Regions from separate parts of the Pseudomonas retamae genome, predicted to be linked through region 1. Evidence: riboswitches for the same ligand, from Rfam matches in the RefSeq annotation. Region 1 holds a riboswitch; each other region holds the start of a gene.

Evidence for each region. A riboswitch is a leader RNA that binds a small molecule or an ion and turns the genes downstream of it on or off. The one in region 1 is predicted to bind cobalamin.
Region 2: it holds a riboswitch for cobalamin, as region 1 does, so the genes downstream of both, ACGSLL_RS15550 (ABC transporter substrate-binding protein) here and cobO (cob(I)yrinic acid a,c-diamide adenosyltransferase) in region 1, are expected to answer to the same signal.
Region 3: it holds a riboswitch for cobalamin, as region 1 does, so the genes downstream of both, ACGSLL_RS02420 (CbtB domain-containing protein) here and cobO (cob(I)yrinic acid a,c-diamide adenosyltransferase) in region 1, are expected to answer to the same signal.
Region 4: it holds a riboswitch for cobalamin, as region 1 does, so the genes downstream of both, ACGSLL_RS25340 (ABC transporter substrate-binding protein) here and cobO (cob(I)yrinic acid a,c-diamide adenosyltransferase) in region 1, are expected to answer to the same signal.

Annotation. Positions count from the first base shown of each region.
Region 1 is NZ_JBIEIL010000011.1:123,596-128,771, reverse strand. Features, by position in the region: gene ACGSLL_RS21210 (C40 family peptidase) at 62-598, shown strand; gene ACGSLL_RS21205 (PQQ-dependent sugar dehydrogenase) at 729-2,042, opposite strand; gene ACGSLL_RS21200 (hypothetical protein) at 2,109-2,693, opposite strand; cobalamin riboswitch at 2,857-3,080, shown strand; gene cobO (cob(I)yrinic acid a,c-diamide adenosyltransferase) at 3,161-3,772, shown strand; gene ACGSLL_RS21190 (cobyrinate a,c-diamide synthase) at 3,769-5,169, shown strand; gene bluB (5,6-dimethylbenzimidazole synthase) at 5,166-5,176, shown strand, end outside.
Region 2 is NZ_JBIEIL010000007.1:123,875-129,050, reverse strand. Features, by position in the region: gene katG (catalase/peroxidase HPI) at 1-639, shown strand, start outside; gene map (type I methionyl aminopeptidase) at 719-1,510, opposite strand; gene ACGSLL_RS15555 (ParD-like family protein) at 1,507-1,734, opposite strand; cobalamin riboswitch at 2,123-2,315, shown strand; gene ACGSLL_RS15550 (ABC transporter substrate-binding protein) at 2,457-3,470, shown strand; gene ACGSLL_RS15545 (FecCD family ABC transporter permease) at 3,467-4,483, shown strand; gene ACGSLL_RS15540 (ABC transporter ATP-binding protein) at 4,480-5,176, shown strand, end outside.
Region 3 is NZ_JBIEIL010000001.1:579,770-584,945, forward strand. Features, by position in the region: gene cobN (cobaltochelatase subunit CobN) at 1-1,568, opposite strand, end outside; gene cobW (cobalamin biosynthesis protein CobW) at 1,572-2,642, opposite strand; cobalamin riboswitch at 2,743-2,954, opposite strand; cobalamin riboswitch at 3,040-3,261, shown strand; gene ACGSLL_RS02420 (CbtB domain-containing protein) at 3,381-3,578, shown strand; gene ACGSLL_RS02425 (CbtA family protein) at 3,590-4,291, shown strand; gene ACGSLL_RS02430 (cobalamin biosynthesis protein) at 4,288-4,701, shown strand; gene cobM (precorrin-4 C(11)-methyltransferase) at 4,780-5,176, shown strand, end outside.
Region 4 is NZ_JBIEIL010000016.1:61,761-66,936, forward strand. Features, by position in the region: gene katG (catalase/peroxidase HPI) at 1-391, shown strand, start outside; gene map (type I methionyl aminopeptidase) at 471-1,262, opposite strand; gene ACGSLL_RS25335 (ParD-like family protein) at 1,259-1,486, opposite strand; cobalamin riboswitch at 1,875-2,067, shown strand; gene ACGSLL_RS25340 (ABC transporter substrate-binding protein) at 2,209-3,222, shown strand; gene ACGSLL_RS25345 (FecCD family ABC transporter permease) at 3,219-4,235, shown strand; gene ACGSLL_RS25350 (ABC transporter ATP-binding protein) at 4,232-4,996, shown strand.

The DNA of each region.
Region 1 (5,176 bases):
GGCGGTTTTGTTTCTGTCCATTCGGCAGAGAAAGCCGCAGCCTGATCAGGATGTTCTGCTTATGACGATGTCGGCCCGCCTCACCTTGATCCTTTGCGCCGCGCTGCTTAGCGCCTGCGCCAGTCGTACACCGCCGCCAGCCCCCGTGGTTCGCGCGCCGATTGTGTTCGGCCCCTCCCAAACTTTTTCGCCGGTCGCTGAAGACGTGCTGTTTCGCGCGCTTGGCCTCGTCGGCACGCCTTATCGCTGGGGCGGCAACACGCCGGATTCGGGGTTCGATTGCAGCGGCCTGATCGGTTTCGTCTACCGCGATGCGGCGGGAATCTCGCTGCCACGTTCCACTCGCGAAATGATCGTCATGCAGGCACCGAACGTCGGCAAGGAAGGCTTGCAGACCGGTGACCTGATTTTCTTCGCTACCAACGGCGGCTCGCAGGTCAGCCACGCGGGCATTTATGTCGGTGAAGGCCGCTTCGTGCATGCGCCGGCAACCGGCGGCACGGTCAAGCTCGACAGCCTGTCAAAAGCGTATTGGCAGAAGGCCTATCTGAGTGCCAAGCGGGTGTTGCAGCCGGGGCAGTTGGCGCATAACCCTTAAAAGGGCAGCGCATAACCCAATGTGGGAGCGAGCCTGCTCGCGAATACGGTACCTCAGTCAAAGCACTTTCGACTGACAGTCCGCCTTCGCGAGCAGGCTCGCTCCCACATTTTTTTGCGTCGCGTTTACATTATTTTGTGGCCGACACGCGCCACACCTTGTTGCCCACATCATCCGCTACCAGCAACCCGCCTTGCGGGTCGATCACCACGCCCACCGGGCGGCCCAGCGCGTTTTCGTCCTTGTCGAGGAAACCGGTCAGCACATCCACCGGCGTGCCATTGGGTTTACCGCCACTGAACGGTACGAAAATCACTTTATAGCCACTGTGCGGTTTGCGGTTCCACGAGCCGTGCTGGCCGATGAACGCACCTTCCTTGAATTGCGCCGGCAACGTGTTGCCCTCGGCGAAGGTCAAGCCCAGTGAGGCGGTGTGCGGGCCGACCGCGTAATCCGGGACGATGGCCTTGGCCACCAGATCGAGGTTCTGCGGCTTGACCCGTACATCGACGTGCTGGCCGTAATAGCTGAATGGCCAGCCATAGAAGCCGCCGTCCTTGACCGAGGTGATGTAGTCCGGCACCAGATCGCTGCCGATCTCGTCGCGCTCGTTGACCGCCGTCCACAGCGCGCCACTGGTGGGCTCCCACGCGAGGCCGTTGGGGTTGCGGATGCCCGAGGCGAAGATCCGGTGATTGCCGGTCGCCCGATCGACTTCCCAGATCGCCGCGCGACCCTCTTCCTGATCCAGGCCGTTTTCGCCGACGTTGCTGTTCGAACCGACGGTGACGTAAAGCTTGCTGCCGTCCTTGCTGGCGATCACGTTCTTGGTCCAGTGATGATTCAGCGTGCCGCCCGGCAGGTCGACGACCTTGATCGGCTGGGTCTTGATTTCAGTCGCGCCGGGCTCGTAGTTAAAGCGCAACAGGCGATCAGTATCGGCCACGTACAGATCGTTGCCGACCAGGGTCATGCCGAACGGCGAGTTGAGGTTTTGCAGAAATACCGTGCGAGTCTCGGCCACACCGTCCTTGTCGGCATCGCGCAGCAGGGTGATGCGATTCGGGCTCGGTACCCCGGCGCCGGCCTTGCCCATGACCTTTTTCATCACCCAGCCACGGATGCCCTTGCTGTCATCCGGTTTCGGTGGCGCATTGGTTTCGGCTACCAGCACATCACCGTTGGGCAGCACATACAGCCAGCGCGGATGATCGAGGCCTTCGGCAAATGCTGCGACCTGAGTACCGGCCGCTGCCGTCGGTTTTGCCCCCTCGGGCCAGCCGATCGCCGGGGCGATGTTCACCGTCGGGATCAGGGTCTTGTTCGGTTCCGGCAGTTTCGGCGACGGGCCAGTGCCGTCGGAGACTTGCAGGCTGGAGGTTTCGCCGCAGGCGCTGAGCCCGCCGGCAAGGGCGATGACGAAAACGAGGTGGGGCTTGCGCATTGCTGATCTTCCCTATGAATGCATTCCTAACCATAGAGGAGGGCGCAAGCCCGATGGTTCAACTGCTCAGCCGCGGGCTTCCTTGAACAGCACGGCAATGCCCGGGTTATAGTGGCCCGCTTCGCTGTGCAACTTGCGGTAGGCGTAGGGGAAATACCAGGCCACGGCGCAGGTGTGTTCCTTTTGCAGGTCGTCGACCATGTCCTGCAATTCCTCGGGGCTGGCACTGTGCTGGGCTTTTTGCGGGGCGACGAACAGGCAGCCGAGCTTGAGATCGCTGGCGTAACTGATGCGCTTGGCGTCCTGAGTGATGTCGGCAAGAGCCAGGGTCAGGTTGAGGTTGTTCACCCGTGGCCAGCGCTGGGTGGCCTGAATGAAGGCGCGGTCTTCGCTGCCGGCGATAAACAGATCGGCGCGGGCATTGCGCTCGCCGTCTTCGTTCTGTTTACGGGTGACGGTGTCGTTCAAGGTCACCAGTTCGGCCATCCAGGCAGCGGCCGAGAGCAGGCCGAGGTTGGCTTTCTCGTCATGCCAGTACGGCGTGTCGCCGTCGCCGCGCACGGTGTTGTAGCGGTCGATACAGTCAAACCAGCGTTCAAGCACCGGGCGCAGGAATTCCAGGCGCGGGTTGCTGATGATCATGCCTTGCATCGTCATCGTCCTTATTGTTGTGGTGTGCTTTTTCAAGAAAAGCATGGCTCTTTGATATCACTTGTCACAGTCTGGCACAAGATTGCCGGCAGATAATTGATCGGTGGCAGTTTCTCGCCCGATGGCCGCCTCTTTAATTGACGCTCCACCCCCAACCCTCTAACCTTCGCCGCTTGTTTCAGGTGCTCTGTGACCTGCGTCGACAGAGTGAAACAGGGAAGCCGGTGAGGGTGGTCTTCACGCGAAGCCACGACGATCCCGGCGCTGCCCCCGCAACGGTAAATGAGTGAACACTGCGTTCAATGCCACTGCTCAACAGCGGGAAGGCGCGCAGTCTGGCCAACGCCGCTCATGAGCCCGGAGACCGGCCTGATCCATCCAGCGGCATCACGGTGGGCGATGCCAGGCTTTTTGCCGTCTATTCTTGTGCCTGCCCGCCGTTTACCCGTCTCAACGGAGAGCTCCCCATGACCGATTCCCCCGAGCGCGACGAACGCCATCTGGCGCGCATGCAGCGCAAAAAAGCCGTGATCGATGAACGCATCGCCAATTCGCCCGACGAGTGCGGCCTGGTGCTGGTGCTGACCGGCAACGGCAAAGGCAAAAGCAGCTCGGCCTTCGGCATGCTCGCCCGCGCCATGGGCCACGGCATGCAGTGCGGTGTGGTGCAGTTCATCAAGGGCCGCAACAGCACCGGCGAGGAGCTGTTCTTCCGCCGCTTCCCCGAGCAAGTGCGCTTCCATGTGATGGGCGAAGGTTTCACCTGGGAAACCCAGGACCGCCAGCGCGACATCGCCGCCGCCACGGCGGCGTGGGAAGTGTCTCGTGAGCTGCTGCGCGATCCGTCGATCGGTCTGGTGGTGCTCGATGAATTGAACATCGCCCTCAAGCACGGTTATCTGGATCTCGATCAGGTGCTCAGCGATTTGCAGGCGCGACCGCCGATGCAGCATGTCGTCGTGACCGGGCGCGGTGCCAAGCCGGAAATGATCGAGATGGGCGACACGGTCACGGAAATGGGCATGCTCAAGCACGCCTTCCAGGCCGGGATCAAAGCGCAGAAAGGCGTCGAACTTTGAATCAGCCCCGTCACTGCCCGGCGGTCCTGATCGCCGCGCCGGCCTCCGGCCAGGGCAAGACCACCGTCACCGCCGCGCTCGCCCGTTTGCATCGCAATCAGGGACGCAAGGTCCGCGTGTTCAAATGCGGCCCGGACTTTCTCGACCCGATGATCCTTGAGCGCGCCAGCGGTGCGCCGGTCTATCAACTGGACATGTGGATGGTCGGCGAGCAGGAAAGCCGTCGCCTGTTGTGGGAAGCCGCCGGCGACGCGGATCTGATTCTGATCGAAGGGGTAATGGGCCTGTTTGACGGCACGCCGTCGAGCGCTGACCTGGCGCGGCATTTTGGCGTGCCAGTGCTCGGCGTGATTGACGGCACCGCCATGGCGCAGACGTTCGGTGCGTTGGCGCTGGGCCTGGCGAAATATCAGCCGGACCTGCCGTTTGCCGGTGTACTGGCCAACCGTGTAGGCACCTTGCGTCATGCGCAATTGCTCGAAGGCAGCCTCACCGAAGGCCTGCGCTGGTACGGCGCATTGTCGCGCGAGACCGGCATCGAGCTGCCGAGCCGCCATCTCGGCCTGGTGCAGGCCAGCGAACTGAATGATCTGGACTTGCGTCTCGACGCCGCCGCCGATGCCCTGGCCAGCAGTTGCGAAGTCGCCTTGCCGCCAGCCGTCGAGTTCGCCGCGCCGGATGTGATTGCTGCCGAGCCGTTGTTGCACGGCGTGCGGATCGCCGTTGCCCGCGACGAAGCGTTCGCTTTCACCTATGGCGCAAGCCTCGATCTGCTGCGGGCGATGGGCGCCGAGTTGAGCTTCTTCTCGCCGATCCGCGACACGCAATTGCCCGAGGCGGACAGTCTGTACCTGCCGGGCGGTTACCCCGAGCTGCATCACGTTGCGCTGGCACAGAACACAGCAATGATCGAGGCGATCCGCGCGCACCATGCGGCAGGCAAGCCGTTGCTGGCCGAGTGCGGTGGCATGCTGTATCTGCTCGATTCGCTGACCGATGTCGAAGGCACCCGCGCTGAACTGGTCGGGTTGTTGCAGGGCGACGCGGTAATGCAAAAGCGTCTGGCAGCGTTGGCATTGCAGGCGGTCGATCTGCCGGAAGGGTCGTTGCGCGGCCACACGTATCATCACTCCCTGACGACAACCGAGCTGACGCCGATTGCCCGTGGGCTGAGCCCGAATGGTGGGCGCGGTGCCGAGGCGGTTTATCGGCAAGGGCGGATGACGGCGTCTTATGTGCACTTTTATTTTCCGTCGAACCCGACTGCGATTGCCGCGCTGTTTGTACCTGTACCTGAGACCGCCTTCGCGAGCAGGCTCGCTCCCACAGTGAGTGCAGCCATGTCTGACGAAACCGGATCCCCTGTGGGAGCGAGCCTGCTCGCGAAAGGGCCATGACCGACAA
Region 2 (5,176 bases), on a different contig from region 1:
AATGGCGCAAGCACCGGCAAGAAAATCTCGCTGGCGGACCTGATTGTGCTGGCGGGCAATGCCGGGGTCGAGCAAGCCGCACAGAACGCTGGTCATTCCGTGAGCGTGCCGTTCTCGCCCGGGCGCGTGGATGCCTCGCAGGAACAGACCGATGTCGAGTCGTTCGGCTTCCTTGAACCGATTGCCGACGGTTTCCGCAATTACAGCAAGGGCAAATACACCGTCGCGGCTGAAACCCTGTTGATCGACAAGGCGCAACTGCTGACCCTCACCGCCCCGGAAATGACCGTGCTGCTTGGCGGCCTGCGGGTGTTGAACACCAACGTCGGGCAGACCCGCCATGGTGTCTTCACCGATAAACCGGAAGCGCTGAGCAATGACTTCTTCACGAACCTGCTGGACATGGGCTTGGAGTGGCAACCAACAACGCGCGATGCTGATGAATTCGAGGGACGGGACCGCAAGACTGGCGCGCCGAAATGGACGGCAACCCGGGTGGATCTGGTGTTCGGTTCCAATGCGCAGTTGCGCGCGCTGGCCGAAGTGTATGCCAGTGCGGATGCGCAGGAGCAGTTCGTCAATGACTTCGTCAAAGCCTGGACGAAGGTCATGAACCTGGATCGGTTCGATCTGAAGTAACGGCCCCAAAAAACGCCGCTTGTTCAAGCGGCGTTTTTTATGCGTTGAATGTCAGGGTTTCTGACCGCCAAGCGCAGTATCAACCGATAGCCGCATACCCTTCGATCTGATCCGGCCACGCGGTCAGCACTTCAAACCCCGTCTCCGTCACCGCGACCATGTGCTCCCACTGTGCCGACAGCGAGCCATCCTTGGTCAACACCGTCCAGCCATCGGGCATGTTCTTCACATGGCGTTTGCCGGCGTTGAGCATCGGTTCGACGGTGAAAATCATTCCCGCCTTGAGCTTCATCCCTTGATTGGGAAAGCCGTAATGCAGAATCTGCGGTTCATCGTGGTAGATCTTGCCGATGCCATGGCCGCAATACTCGCGCACCACACTGAAGCCTTCTTTCTCGGCGAGGCTTTGAATGGCGTGGCCGATATCGCCCAGCGTGGCGCCCGGCTTGACCGCACGAATACCCGCGCACATGGCGTCATAGGTGGTCTTGATCAGATGTTGCGCTTCCGGCGTGGCCTCACCCACCACATACATGCGGCTAGTGTCGCCGAACCAGCCGTCCTTGATCACGGCGATGTCGAGGTTGAGGATGTCGCCATCCTTCAGCGGCGTAGCTGAGGGAATGCCGTGGCAGACCACGTCGTTGACCGAGGCGCAGACGGTTTTCGGGAAACCGTGATAACCGACGTTGGCCGGGACGGCTTTCTGTACGTTGACGATGTAGTCGTTGCACAGCCGATCCAGTTCATCGGTGGTCACCCCCGCCTTGACGTGGGGCACCAGCATTGCCAGCACTTCGGCGGCCAGTTTGCCGGCAGCGCGGGATTTCTCGATCTCGGCCGGGGTGTTGAGCTTGATCTGGTTTCTCATGCGAGGGCGACTTCCTGTGTCAGTTGGTGCAGGTCGAGCCCGCCAGTCTGTTCGGCGCGGATCAGCAGGCGGCAGATGGCGCTGTGGTCGAGGTTGGGGTGCAGCTCGGCGAGCATGCCGATGCGCATCCAGTGCTCGGCCTGCGCGTTGATCGAGCGGCTGAGTGCGTTGCTGGAGATGCGCAGGTTTTCGTGCATGTCTTCGGAAATTTTTACGATGCCCATGGGTGCGACCCGATACGAAATGTATATGGATCGTATATTAGCTGCGGGGGTTCCTGGATTGCAAATCCGGGTTGTGACTTTGGGATTTTTCAGGATCTGGAGGCTGGTGGTAAGAAGCATGCGGCCGGCTTTGGACTTGTAGTGACCCGGCCCCTCACCCCAGCCCTCTCCCCCTGGAGAGGGAGCCGATCTTTGTTAGCTTCTGAATTTGTGTTCAGCTCGGTACTCGGTGTGGCCATATGTCGCCCAAACACCGCGGTCAGTCCCCTCTCCCTACGGGCGGTCCGACGTTTCGGGAGGGCTAGGGTCAGGGACTTTTGATCTGCATTGATGGCTGGCTTGATCCCGACTCGCCAACAGATTCATCTCCCCCTCAACCGCCCAAATCGTCTACCATGCCGCCGCCGGTTTCCGCATGGGATTAATAGGGAATCCGAGGTGCTTGCTCAGCATCGATCGGAACTGCCCCCGCAACTGTAGGTGCCGAGCCTGCTCCACGACTGCCACTGGGTAACCCTGGGAAGGCCGGAGCCAGGCGATGACGCATCAGTCAGGAGACCTGCCGGCACAATGACTACTAACCGGCGGGGTGTCCGGGAAGGACATCGTGCCGTGCGCGTTTTTACGTGATGAACGGCCTTGCGCTATTTCCTGATGGCGCTTGATGGTGTGTTTCCAAACCGTACCCGCCCTCCCCGTACGGTTCCATTGGAGACAGACCCATGCTTCTGCCCCGCATTGCCACCTTGATCACCGGTCTGAGCTTTTGCACCTTTGCGCAAGCGGCACCCACCGTTTATCCGCTGACGATCGAGAATTGCGGCAGCAGCCTGACCTTCCAGCACGCCCCCACCCGCACAGTCACTATCGGCCAGGCCGGTACGGAAATGCTCTATGCCCTGGGGCTGGGCCACAAAGTCGTTGGCACCTCGCTGTGGTTCAACGACGTGCTGGCCCAATACAAGGCGCAGAACGACACGATCGAGCGCCTCGCCGATAACGAGCCGAGTTTCGAAGCGGTGATCGGCAAGCGCCCGGAACTGGTCGCTGTAGAGCTGGAATGGATGGTCGGCCCGCAAGGCGCGGTCGGCACCCGCGAGCAGTTTCATGAATTGAAGATTCCGACCTACCTGCTGCCCTCCGATTGCGAAGCCAAGGACAACCTCGTCGGCTCCGATGGAACGCGGCTGGCGCCGTTTCGCATCGACAGCATTTACAAGAGCGTGAGCCAGCTGGCGCAGATTTTCGACGTGCAAGCGCGTGGCGAACGGCTCAACGAACAGCTCAAGGCCAGCCTAGCGCAATCGATCGCCACGGCGAAAACCCAGCAGCGCAAAGACGTCAGCGCAGTGGTCTGGTTTTCCAGCGCCGAGATGGACATCGAGCCGTTTGTGGCCGGGCACAAAGGCGTTCCGGATTTCATGCTGAGCACGCTGGGCGTGCGCAATGTGGTCGAGTCGGATGAAGAATGGCCAACCGTTGGCTGGGAAACCATCGCCAAGGCCAACCCGACTTTTCTGGTGATCGCGCGCATGGATCGCCGGCGTTTCCCGGCTGACGACTATCAGAAGAAACTCGCGTTCCTGCGCAGCGACCCGGTGACGCGCAACATGGACGCGGTGAAACACAACCGCATCATCATCCTCGACGCCATGGCCATGCAGGCCAGCCTGCGCACCTTCGACGGCCTCGCACAACTGGCCGCCGCCATCAATGCCTACGACCTGGCGCCATGAGCAGACGCCTGATCCGTACGCTGCTGGTTGTGCTGACGCTTGCGCTTGCGCTGATCGGCGGCGTGGCGATCGGTGAGACGTCGATCGAGCCGAGCGTGGTGCTGCAGGTGCTGGCCAACAAGCTGTGGGGCGCCGGTTATGTGCTCGACCCGATCGATGAAGGCATTGTCTGGAATTACCGCCTGACCCGTGCTTTGGTCGCTGCTGCCTGCGGCGCCGGACTGGCGACCTGCGGGGTGATCTTGCAGTCGCTGCTGCGCAATCCGTTGGCCGATCCTTATCTGCTGGGCATCTCTGCCGGGGCGTCGACTGGCGCGGTGATGGTCGCGTTGCTGGGGGTTGGTGCGGGATTGGTGTCGCTGTCGGCCGGCGCGTTTGCCGGTGCGGTGACGGCGTTCGTACTGGTCATTCTGCTGGCGCGGGTCAGCGGTTCGGCCAGTGGCACCGGACAGATCATTCTGGCCGGGATTGCCGGTTCGCAATTGTTCAATGCACTCACAGCGTTTTTGATTACCCGCTCGGCGAGTTCCGAGCAGGCTCGCGGGATCATGTTCTGGCTGCTCGGCAACCTCGGCGGGGTGCGCTGGCCGTCGGTGTGGCTGGCGGTGCCGGTAGCCTTGCTCGGGCTGGTCGTGTGCCTGTGGCATCGGCGCGCGCTGGATGCATTTACCTTTGGTGCGGATTCGGCGGCGTCGCTCGGCATACCGGTGCGCCGCGTGCAGATTCTGCTGATCGGCTGTGCGGCGCTGGTAACAGCCGTGATGGTATCGATTGTCGGTTCGATCGGTTTTGTCGGCCTGGTGATTCCCCATGCAGCGCGGTTGTTGCTTGGCACTGGTCATGCTCGATTGCTGCCAGCGAGTGCCTTGGGCGGCGCGGTGTTTCTGATCGCTGCCGATGTGCTGTCGCGGACCCTGATCAAGGGTCAGGTGATTCCGGTCGGAGTGATCACCGCGCTGGTCGGCGCGCCGGTGTTTGCGCTGATTCTGGTGGGCCGGAGATCGGCGCGATGACAGCGGTATTGAGTTGTTCGCAACTGAGTTTCAAGGTGCGTGGCGCTGAGTTGCTGCGAGCTGTGAGCCTTGAGGTGCAACGCGGCGAAACGCTGGGCATTGTCGGACCGAATGGCGCGGGCAAATCGACCCTGTTGAAGCTGTTGGCCGGTCTGCGCGACCCGAGCGCTGGCGAGGTACTGCTAGAAGGTCAGCGTCTGCGCAAAATGGCGCGCCGCAGCGTTGCGCAGACACTCGCGGTGGTCGAGCAACAGGCTGACACCGATGACGGCATTCGTGTGTTCGATGCGGTGGCGCTGGGGCGTACGCCTTGGTTGTCGGCGCTGCAACCGTGGTCGGCTGCCGACACTGCCATCGTTGAGCAGGCGCTGGTTGATGTCGATGCGGTGCATTTGCGTCAGCGCATCTGGCGCAGTCTGTCGGGGGGTGAGCGGCAACGGGTGCACATTGCTCGTGCCCTGGCGCAGCGTCCGCAGATTCTGTTGCTCGATGAGCCGGCCAACCATTTGGACATTCAGCATCAGCTGACGATTCTCAGCGTCGTGAAAGCGTTGCCGGTGACTACGTTGATTGCTCTGCATGATCTGAATCAGGCGCTCAAGTGCGATCGACTGGCGGTGCTTGAGCGTGGGGAGTTAGTGGCGCTGGGCAAGCCGCTGGAGGTGCTGACGCCGCAGCGCTTGCTGGAGACGT
Region 3 (5,176 bases), on a different contig from region 1:
GGGTCGTGATAGACCGCGCTCGGGTCGACCTGATAACCGCGTGCCGGCTGAATGCCGACGAAGGTCAGACCGAAACGCAGCCCGGCAATCATCATCCGTCCGTCACGGCACATCGGGTCATTGTGCGGGGCGCCCCAACGCGCGATCACGGCGGCGCGATTGGTTTCTGGCAGCGCGTCGAACATTGCCAGATAAGCATCCATCGCCAGGCTTTGCTGGCACGGGCGCAGGTCAATCGTGTCGAGGTCATTGCTGACACCGCCGAGCAATTGCTGGATCAACTCGGTGCCGCTGCCTGGCAACCCGGCCGAAACCGGATAGCCCTCGGCCTGCAACGCACGCAGAATATTTAGCGCCGCCGCTGGCGTGTCGAGGCCGACACCGTTGCCGATGCGCCCGTCGCGGGTCGGGTAGTTGGCGAGAATCAACGCAATGCGCTTTTCCCCATTCGGCACCCGCGCCAGCTCAGTCCAGCGCCGCGCCAGTTCGGCGACAAAATCCATGCGCTCGGGTTGCGCGCGATAGCACACCACATCGGACTGACTGCGCTCGCTGCGCCAGGCCAGATCCTTGAAGCTGATCGGCCGGCTGATGATGCGCCCATCAAGTTCCGGCAATGCGATGTGCATCGCCAGATCGCGCGGGCCAAGGCCTTGCTCGCTGTCGCGCCAGCCGGGCTCGTTGTCCTGGGCGCAGATCGCCTGAATCACCGGGATATTGCGGCGAAACGGTCGCAGGTGCGGCGCTTCGGGGCTGGACTGGGCAAAACCTGTGGTGTTGAGGATCACCCCCGCCTCGACTTCGTCCAGCCAGTCCTCGACCACCGTCAGGCAGCCGGGTTCTTTCAGACTGGCCACGGCGATGGGCAAAGGATTGAGCCCCGCAGCTTGCATGCGCTGGCAAAACACATCGATGAACCCAGTGTTGGCCGCTTGCAGGTGCGAGCGGTAAAACAGCAGCGCCGCGACCGGTTGCGCGGGCAGCCATTCGGCTTGCCAATCACTGAGCGTCGCGGTGGTTTTGTCCGGATGATAAATCGCTGTGCGCGGCAGGGTTTGCGGCTCGGCCCACGGGTAATCGCGGGCGAACCAGCGATTGGCCAGGCAACGGAAGAAATCCAGCGCATTGCCCAGGCCGCCCTGACGCAAGAACTGCCAGAGACGGTCACGATCCGCCGCGCTGACGGTGCTCAAGTCGCTGAGTTCCGGGTCAGGACGATCGTCGCCCGGCACCAGAATCACTTGCACGCCGCGCTCGGACAGTTCGACAAGGCGTTCGACGCCATAGCGCCAATAGGCAATCCCGCCGTGCAGCGAAATCAGAATCACCTTGGCGTGACGCAACACTTCATCGACGTACAGATCGACCGAGGCGTGATTCTGCACCTGCATCGGGTTGGCCAGACGCAGGCTCGGGTAGTCTTGCGGCAACTGCTGCGCCGCTTCGGCGAGCAGCGCCAGGCTGGAATCACCGCTGCACAGGATCACCAGCTCGGCGGGGGTTTGGCCAAGGTCGGCAATGTTGTCATCCGAGACGAAACCGCCGGGCTGGGTCCTGAGCAGGTGCATGGCTTAAACGCTGAGCGCGGCGCGCAGTTGCGCTTCGAGTTGTGTTGCGTCCAATTCCTGGCCGATCAACACCAGACGCGTCACACGCGCTTCGTCGGCGCCCCACTGACGGTCGAAATGCTTGTCGAAGCGCGTACCTACGCCCTGAATCAGCAGACGCATCGGCTTGTTCGGAATCGCGGCGAAACCCTTCACGCGCAGGATGCCGTGCTGCACCACCAGTTGCGTAAGGGCGTCGAGTAGCAGGCTTTCGTCGGCTTGCGGCAGTTCGATGGAGATCGAGTCGAAGGCGTCGTGATCGTGGTCATCGTGATCGTCATCACCGTCGTGATGATGGTCATGATGACTGTGCCGGCTGTCGATGTGCTCTTCGGAACCGGCGCCGAGGCCGATCAACACGTCCAGCGGCAGACGGCCGTTGCTGGCTTCAATGATTTTTACCGCAGGTGGGAGCTCTTCGGCGACTTCCAGACGTACACGCGCCAGATCTTCCGGGCTGGTCTGGTCGGCTTTATTGAGGATCACCAGATCGGCGCTGGCCAGTTGGTCGGCGAACAATTCGTGCAGCGGCGATTCGTGATCGAGGTTCGGATCGAGTTTACGCTGCGCATCAACCTGATCCGGGAATGCGGCGAAGGTGCCGGCGGCCACGGCCGGGCTGTCGACCACCGTGATCACCGCATCAACGGTGCAGGCGCTGCGGATTTCCGGCCACTGGAAGGCTTGCACCAACGGCTTGGGCAGGGCCAGGCCCGAAGTTTCGATAAGGATGTGATCGAGATCGCCGCGTCGTGCGACCAGTTCGCGCATCACTGGGAAGAACTCTTCCTGCACCGTGCAGCACAGGCAGCCGTTGGCCAGTTCGTAGACGCGGCCGCTGGCTTCTTCTTCGGTGCAGCCGATGGTGCATTGCTTGAGGATTTCGCCGTCGATGCCCAGCTCGCCGAACTCATTGACGATCACCGCGATACGCCGGCCCTGGGCGTTGTCGAGCATGTGCCGCAGCAAAGTGGTTTTGCCCGAACCGAGGAAACCGGTGACGATGGTGACAGGGAGTTTGGCCAGTGTTTTCATCGGTATGCCCTTTGGCAAGCGGCGGGCACACGGGACGAGAACCAGCCACGCGGATGCGCGCCGGAAGTATTCGCCACCGGATCACCCCGCCCGGTTGAAAGTGAGAATCTGTGACGAGGCAGGTCTCCTGGCTGACAGTGTTCAGGCGCCGAGCCTGGCGTTCGCTGCGCCTTCCCGCGGGCTCGTGGACCGAGCTGGCAGTGGCGTGGCAGCGAACATCACTGTTCACAGTTGCGGGGGCAGCCGCGGCTTTGACCGCGTTCCCTTCTTAGCTTCGACAGATGCCGAAGAACCTCGAAGGCGCAAGGCTACGCATGGCTTGGTGATGGGTCAATGCTTTGGTTTCCTGGATATTCGCTACCGCCCGGAAATTGACTCAAGCCCACCCACATGCTCTCCTGTACGCCTTGTTACGGGTGCCCCTCACGGGGTGAAACGGGAAACCGGTGAATCATGTGCTTTACTCAGAGCCATGTCAGTCCGGTGCTGCCCCCGCAACGGTAAGCGAGCGAAGCGTCAAAACCACTGTGCCAACCCGGCATGGGAAGGTGACGCTTGCAGGTCGGCCAGGCGCCAACCCCTCGTGAGCCCGGAGACCGGCCCGCAACACACAGTGCGCAATCGGCGTCACTGGACATAACAAACCCGCGGTGGGCGGGCGCTGTTCGTACTTCTGCGCGTCTGTCACGCAGGGTTCGCATGCGTTCGACCGCCCCTGACACTCCATAGGGAAGCGCCATGTCGATCATCAGCAGCACCGACAGCAACACGGACAAAATCGCCAGCACTACCACCCTCAGCCAACGCCTGATCGCCGCCGCCTTCGCCTCGATTCTCGGCGCGGGCCTGGTGTATTTCGCCGGTTTCTCGCATATCGAAGCGGTGCACAACGCTGCCCACGATACCCGTCACAGCGCTGCGTTTCCTTGCCACTGAGACCTTCCGACATGATCAAGCGAATCGCGCAAACCGCAGGTTTCAGCGGCCTGCTGGCCGCCCTGCTGCTCACACTGCTGCAAAGCTTCTGGGTCTCGCCGTTGATTCTTCACGCTGAAACCTATGAAAAATCCGAACCGGCCACTGAAGTCCACGAACACGCGGCCGGCACCGCGGCGCACAGCCACGATGGCGAAGCCTGGGAGCCGGAAAACGGCTGGCAGCGTGTCGTCTCGACCACCGGTGGCAATCTGGTGGTGGCGGTCGGTTTCGCCCTGATACTGGCGGGCCTGTACACCCTGCGTGCGCCGCGCTCCGCCGCGCAAGGCTTGCTCTGGGGGCTGGCCGGTTATGCCACGTTCGTGCTGGCGCCGACCCTGGGCCTGCCGCCGGAATTGCCGGGCACTGCGGCGGCAGATCTGGCGTCGCGGCAGACGTGGTGGATCGCCACCGCGGCCTCGACCGCCGTCGGCCTGTCGCTGATCGCCTTCAGCCGGCACTGGCTGATGAAGTTGCTGGGCGTGGCGATTCTCGCGGTGCCGCATGTGATCGGCGCGCCGCAACCACTGGTGCATTCAATGCTCGCGCCCGAAGCGCTGGAAACTCAATTCAAAATCGCTTCGCAATTGACCAACGTGGCGTTCTGGCTGGCCCTGGGCCTGATCAGCGCATGGTTGTTCCGCCGCAACCGCGACGGCCACTACCACGCATGAGCGCTGACCGCGCAGAGCCGCCGCTGGTGGTCGGCCTCGGCTGCCAGCGCGGCTGTCCGGTCAGCACGCTGCGTGCGTTACTCGACCAGGCCTTGCAGGCGCACGGCATTGAGCTGCGCTCGATCAAGGCCCTGGCCAGCATCGACTTGAAGCGCGACGAACCGGGCCTGCAAGAGTTGGCCGCGCAACTGGCACTGCCGTTGTTGTACTTCAGCAGTGACGAACTGGCCGGTTATCAATCCATGCTCAGCCACCAGTCGCAGATTGCTTACGAACGCACCGGTTGTTATGGCGTAGCGGAAAGCGCGGCGCTGGCGCTTGCCGAACAACTGCTGCAGGCACCGGTAAAGCTGCTGATCAGCCGACAAAAATACGCTCAAGCCACTCTGGCATTGGCCGGCGCCGCGTAAATCTCGATAATCCCCACCGTCCATCATGAACAATCTTCATCTGAAGAGTTGTTGCGCTTCTTCTTCAAGGATTCAACGATGACCGTTTATTTCATCGGCGCCGGCCCCGGCGACCCGGAATTGATCACCGTCAAAGGCCAACGCTTGATCCGCCAATGTCCGGTGATCATTTACGCAGGCTCGCTGGTGCCTGCAGCGGTGCTCGAAGGGCATCAGGCGCAAACCGTGGTCAACAGTGCCGAGTTGCACCTTGAGCAGATCATCGAGCTGATCAACACCGCGCATGCCAACGGCCAGGACGTCGCCCGGGTACATTCCGGCGATCCGAGCCTGTATGGCGCTATCGGTGAGCAGATCCGCTGTTTGCGAGAGCTGAATATTCCGTTCGAAATCATTCCGGGAGTTACCGCCACCGCAGCCTGTGCCGCGTTGCTCGGTGCCGAACTGACTTTGCCGGACGTATCCCAAAGCGTAA
Region 4 (5,176 bases), on a different contig from region 1:
CAAGGCGCAACTGCTGACCCTCACCGCCCCGGAAATGACCGTGCTGCTTGGCGGCCTGCGGGTGTTGAACACCAACGTCGGGCAGACCCGCCATGGTGTCTTCACCGATAAACCGGAAGCGCTGAGCAATGACTTCTTCACGAACCTGCTGGACATGGGCTTGGAGTGGCAACCAACAACGCGCGATGCTGATGAATTCGAGGGACGGGACCGCAAGACTGGCGCGCCGAAATGGACGGCAACCCGGGTGGATCTGGTGTTCGGTTCCAATGCGCAGTTGCGCGCGCTGGCCGAAGTGTATGCCAGTGCGGATGCGCAGGAGCAGTTCGTCAATGACTTCGTCAAAGCCTGGACGAAGGTCATGAACCTGGATCGGTTCGATCTGAAGTAACGGCCCCAAAAAACGCCGCTTGTTCAAGCGGCGTTTTTTATGCGTTGAATGTCAGGGTTTCTGACCGCCAAGCGCAGTATCAACCGATAGCCGCATACCCTTCGATCTGATCCGGCCACGCGGTCAGCACTTCAAACCCCGTCTCCGTCACCGCGACCATGTGCTCCCACTGTGCCGACAGCGAGCCATCCTTGGTCAACACCGTCCAGCCATCGGGCATGTTCTTCACATGGCGTTTGCCGGCGTTGAGCATCGGTTCGACGGTGAAAATCATTCCCGCCTTGAGCTTCATCCCTTGATTGGGAAAGCCGTAATGCAGAATCTGCGGTTCATCGTGGTAGATCTTGCCGATGCCATGGCCGCAATACTCGCGCACCACACTGAAGCCTTCTTTCTCGGCGAGGCTTTGAATGGCGTGGCCGATATCGCCCAGCGTGGCGCCCGGCTTGACCGCACGAATACCCGCGCACATGGCGTCATAGGTGGTCTTGATCAGATGTTGCGCTTCCGGCGTGGCCTCACCCACCACATACATGCGGCTAGTGTCGCCGAACCAGCCGTCCTTGATCACGGCGATGTCGAGGTTGAGGATGTCGCCATCCTTCAGCGGCGTAGCTGAGGGAATGCCGTGGCAGACCACGTCGTTGACCGAGGCGCAGACGGTTTTCGGGAAACCGTGATAACCGACGTTGGCCGGGACGGCTTTCTGTACGTTGACGATGTAGTCGTTGCACAGCCGATCCAGTTCATCGGTGGTCACCCCCGCCTTGACGTGGGGCACCAGCATTGCCAGCACTTCGGCGGCCAGTTTGCCGGCAGCGCGGGATTTCTCGATCTCGGCCGGGGTGTTGAGCTTGATCTGGTTTCTCATGCGAGGGCGACTTCCTGTGTCAGTTGGTGCAGGTCGAGCCCGCCAGTCTGTTCGGCGCGGATCAGCAGGCGGCAGATGGCGCTGTGGTCGAGGTTGGGGTGCAGCTCGGCGAGCATGCCGATGCGCATCCAGTGCTCGGCCTGCGCGTTGATCGAGCGGCTGAGTGCGTTGCTGGAGATGCGCAGGTTTTCGTGCATGTCTTCGGAAATTTTTACGATGCCCATGGGTGCGACCCGATACGAAATGTATATGGATCGTATATTAGCTGCGGGGGTTCCTGGATTGCAAATCCGGGTTGTGACTTTGGGATTTTTCAGGATCTGGAGGCTGGTGGTAAGAAGCATGCGGCCGGCTTTGGACTTGTAGTGACCCGGCCCCTCACCCCAGCCCTCTCCCCCTGGAGAGGGAGCCGATCTTTGTTAGCTTCTGAATTTGTGTTCAGCTCGGTACTCGGTGTGGCCATATGTCGCCCAAACACCGCGGTCAGTCCCCTCTCCCTACGGGCGGTCCGACGTTTCGGGAGGGCTAGGGTCAGGGACTTTTGATCTGCATTGATGGCTGGCTTGATCCCGACTCGCCAACAGATTCATCTCCCCCTCAACCGCCCAAATCGTCTACCATGCCGCCGCCGGTTTCCGCATGGGATTAATAGGGAATCCGAGGTGCTTGCTCAGCATCGATCGGAACTGCCCCCGCAACTGTAGGTGCCGAGCCTGCTCCACGACTGCCACTGGGTAACCCTGGGAAGGCCGGAGCCAGGCGATGACGCATCAGTCAGGAGACCTGCCGGCACAATGACTACTAACCGGCGGGGTGTCCGGGAAGGACATCGTGCCGTGCGCGTTTTTACGTGATGAACGGCCTTGCGCTATTTCCTGATGGCGCTTGATGGTGTGTTTCCAAACCGTACCCGCCCTCCCCGTACGGTTCCATTGGAGACAGACCCATGCTTCTGCCCCGCATTGCCACCTTGATCACCGGTCTGAGCTTTTGCACCTTTGCGCAAGCGGCACCCACCGTTTATCCGCTGACGATCGAGAATTGCGGCAGCAGCCTGACCTTCCAGCACGCCCCCACCCGCACAGTCACTATCGGCCAGGCCGGTACGGAAATGCTCTATGCCCTGGGGCTGGGCCACAAAGTCGTTGGCACCTCGCTGTGGTTCAACGACGTGCTGGCCCAATACAAGGCGCAGAACGACACGATCGAGCGCCTCGCCGATAACGAGCCGAGTTTCGAAGCGGTGATCGGCAAGCGCCCGGAACTGGTCGCTGTAGAGCTGGAATGGATGGTCGGCCCGCAAGGCGCGGTCGGCACCCGCGAGCAGTTTCATGAATTGAAGATTCCGACCTACCTGCTGCCCTCCGATTGCGAAGCCAAGGACAACCTCGTCGGCTCCGATGGAACGCGGCTGGCGCCGTTTCGCATCGACAGCATTTACAAGAGCGTGAGCCAGCTGGCGCAGATTTTCGACGTGCAAGCGCGTGGCGAACGGCTCAACGAACAGCTCAAGGCCAGCCTAGCGCAATCGATCGCCACGGCGAAAACCCAGCAGCGCAAAGACGTCAGCGCAGTGGTCTGGTTTTCCAGCGCCGAGATGGACATCGAGCCGTTTGTGGCCGGGCACAAAGGCGTTCCGGATTTCATGCTGAGCACGCTGGGCGTGCGCAATGTGGTCGAGTCGGATGAAGAATGGCCAACCGTTGGCTGGGAAACCATCGCCAAGGCCAACCCGACTTTTCTGGTGATCGCGCGCATGGATCGCCGGCGTTTCCCGGCTGACGACTATCAGAAGAAACTCGCGTTCCTGCGCAGCGACCCGGTGACGCGCAACATGGACGCGGTGAAACACAACCGCATCATCATCCTCGACGCCATGGCCATGCAGGCCAGCCTGCGCACCTTCGACGGCCTCGCACAACTGGCCGCCGCCATCAATGCCTACGACCTGGCGCCATGAGCAGACGCCTGATCCGTACGCTGCTGGTTGTGCTGACGCTTGCGCTTGCGCTGATCGGCGGCGTGGCGATCGGTGAGACGTCGATCGAGCCGAGCGTGGTGCTGCAGGTGCTGGCCAACAAGCTGTGGGGCGCCGGTTATGTGCTCGACCCGATCGATGAAGGCATTGTCTGGAATTACCGCCTGACCCGTGCTTTGGTCGCTGCTGCCTGCGGCGCCGGACTGGCGACCTGCGGGGTGATCTTGCAGTCGCTGCTGCGCAATCCGTTGGCCGATCCTTATCTGCTGGGCATCTCTGCCGGGGCGTCGACTGGCGCGGTGATGGTCGCGTTGCTGGGGGTTGGTGCGGGATTGGTGTCGCTGTCGGCCGGCGCGTTTGCCGGTGCGGTGACGGCGTTCGTACTGGTCATTCTGCTGGCGCGGGTCAGCGGTTCGGCCAGTGGCACCGGACAGATCATTCTGGCCGGGATTGCCGGTTCGCAATTGTTCAATGCACTCACAGCGTTTTTGATTACCCGCTCGGCGAGTTCCGAGCAGGCTCGCGGGATCATGTTCTGGCTGCTCGGCAACCTCGGCGGGGTGCGCTGGCCGTCGGTGTGGCTGGCGGTGCCGGTAGCCTTGCTCGGGCTGGTCGTGTGCCTGTGGCATCGGCGCGCGCTGGATGCATTTACCTTTGGTGCGGATTCGGCGGCGTCGCTCGGCATACCGGTGCGCCGCGTGCAGATTCTGCTGATCGGCTGTGCGGCGCTGGTAACAGCCGTGATGGTATCGATTGTCGGTTCGATCGGTTTTGTCGGCCTGGTGATTCCCCATGCAGCGCGGTTGTTGCTTGGCACTGGTCATGCTCGATTGCTGCCAGCGAGTGCCTTGGGCGGCGCGGTGTTTCTGATCGCTGCCGATGTGCTGTCGCGGACCCTGATCAAGGGTCAGGTGATTCCGGTCGGAGTGATCACCGCGCTGGTCGGCGCGCCGGTGTTTGCGCTGATTCTGGTGGGCCGGAGATCGGCGCGATGACAGCGGTATTGAGTTGTTCGCAACTGAGTTTCAAGGTGCGTGGCGCTGAGTTGCTGCGAGCTGTGAGCCTTGAGGTGCAACGCGGCGAAACGCTGGGCATTGTCGGACCGAATGGCGCGGGCAAATCGACCCTGTTGAAGCTGTTGGCCGGTCTGCGCGACCCGAGCGCTGGCGAGGTACTGCTAGAAGGTCAGCGTCTGCGCAAAATGGCGCGCCGCAGCGTTGCGCAGACACTCGCGGTGGTCGAGCAACAGGCTGACACCGATGACGGCATTCGTGTGTTCGATGCGGTGGCGCTGGGGCGTACGCCTTGGTTGTCGGCGCTGCAACCGTGGTCGGCTGCCGACACTGCCATCGTTGAGCAGGCGCTGGTTGATGTCGATGCGGTGCATTTGCGTCAGCGCATCTGGCGCAGTCTGTCGGGGGGTGAGCGGCAACGGGTGCACATTGCTCGTGCCCTGGCGCAGCGTCCGCAGATTCTGTTGCTCGATGAGCCGGCCAACCATTTGGACATTCAGCATCAGCTGACGATTCTCAGCGTCGTGAAAGCGTTGCCGGTGACTACGTTGATTGCTCTGCATGATCTGAATCAGGCGCTCAAGTGCGATCGACTGGCGGTGCTTGAGCGTGGGGAGTTAGTGGCGCTGGGCAAGCCGCTGGAGGTGCTGACGCCGCAGCGCTTGCTGGAGACGTTTGGGGTTCGGGCGCGGTATTTGACTGATCCGTTTGATGGTGAGCGGATTTTGCGGTTTCACTCGTAGCTTTGGGGGGCAGGCCTTTTTTTGATTGGGTGCATATCCGTTGCTGCGGGTGCTGCGGCTGGCGGTTTCGCCCTTACGGCGAGGCACTTTTTCCAGACGCCGAAAAAGTACCCAAAAAGGCTTGCTCCTACGTACGGCCCTCGCAGGCTCGGGTTCCTTCGCTCCGGGATCGATCCGGGC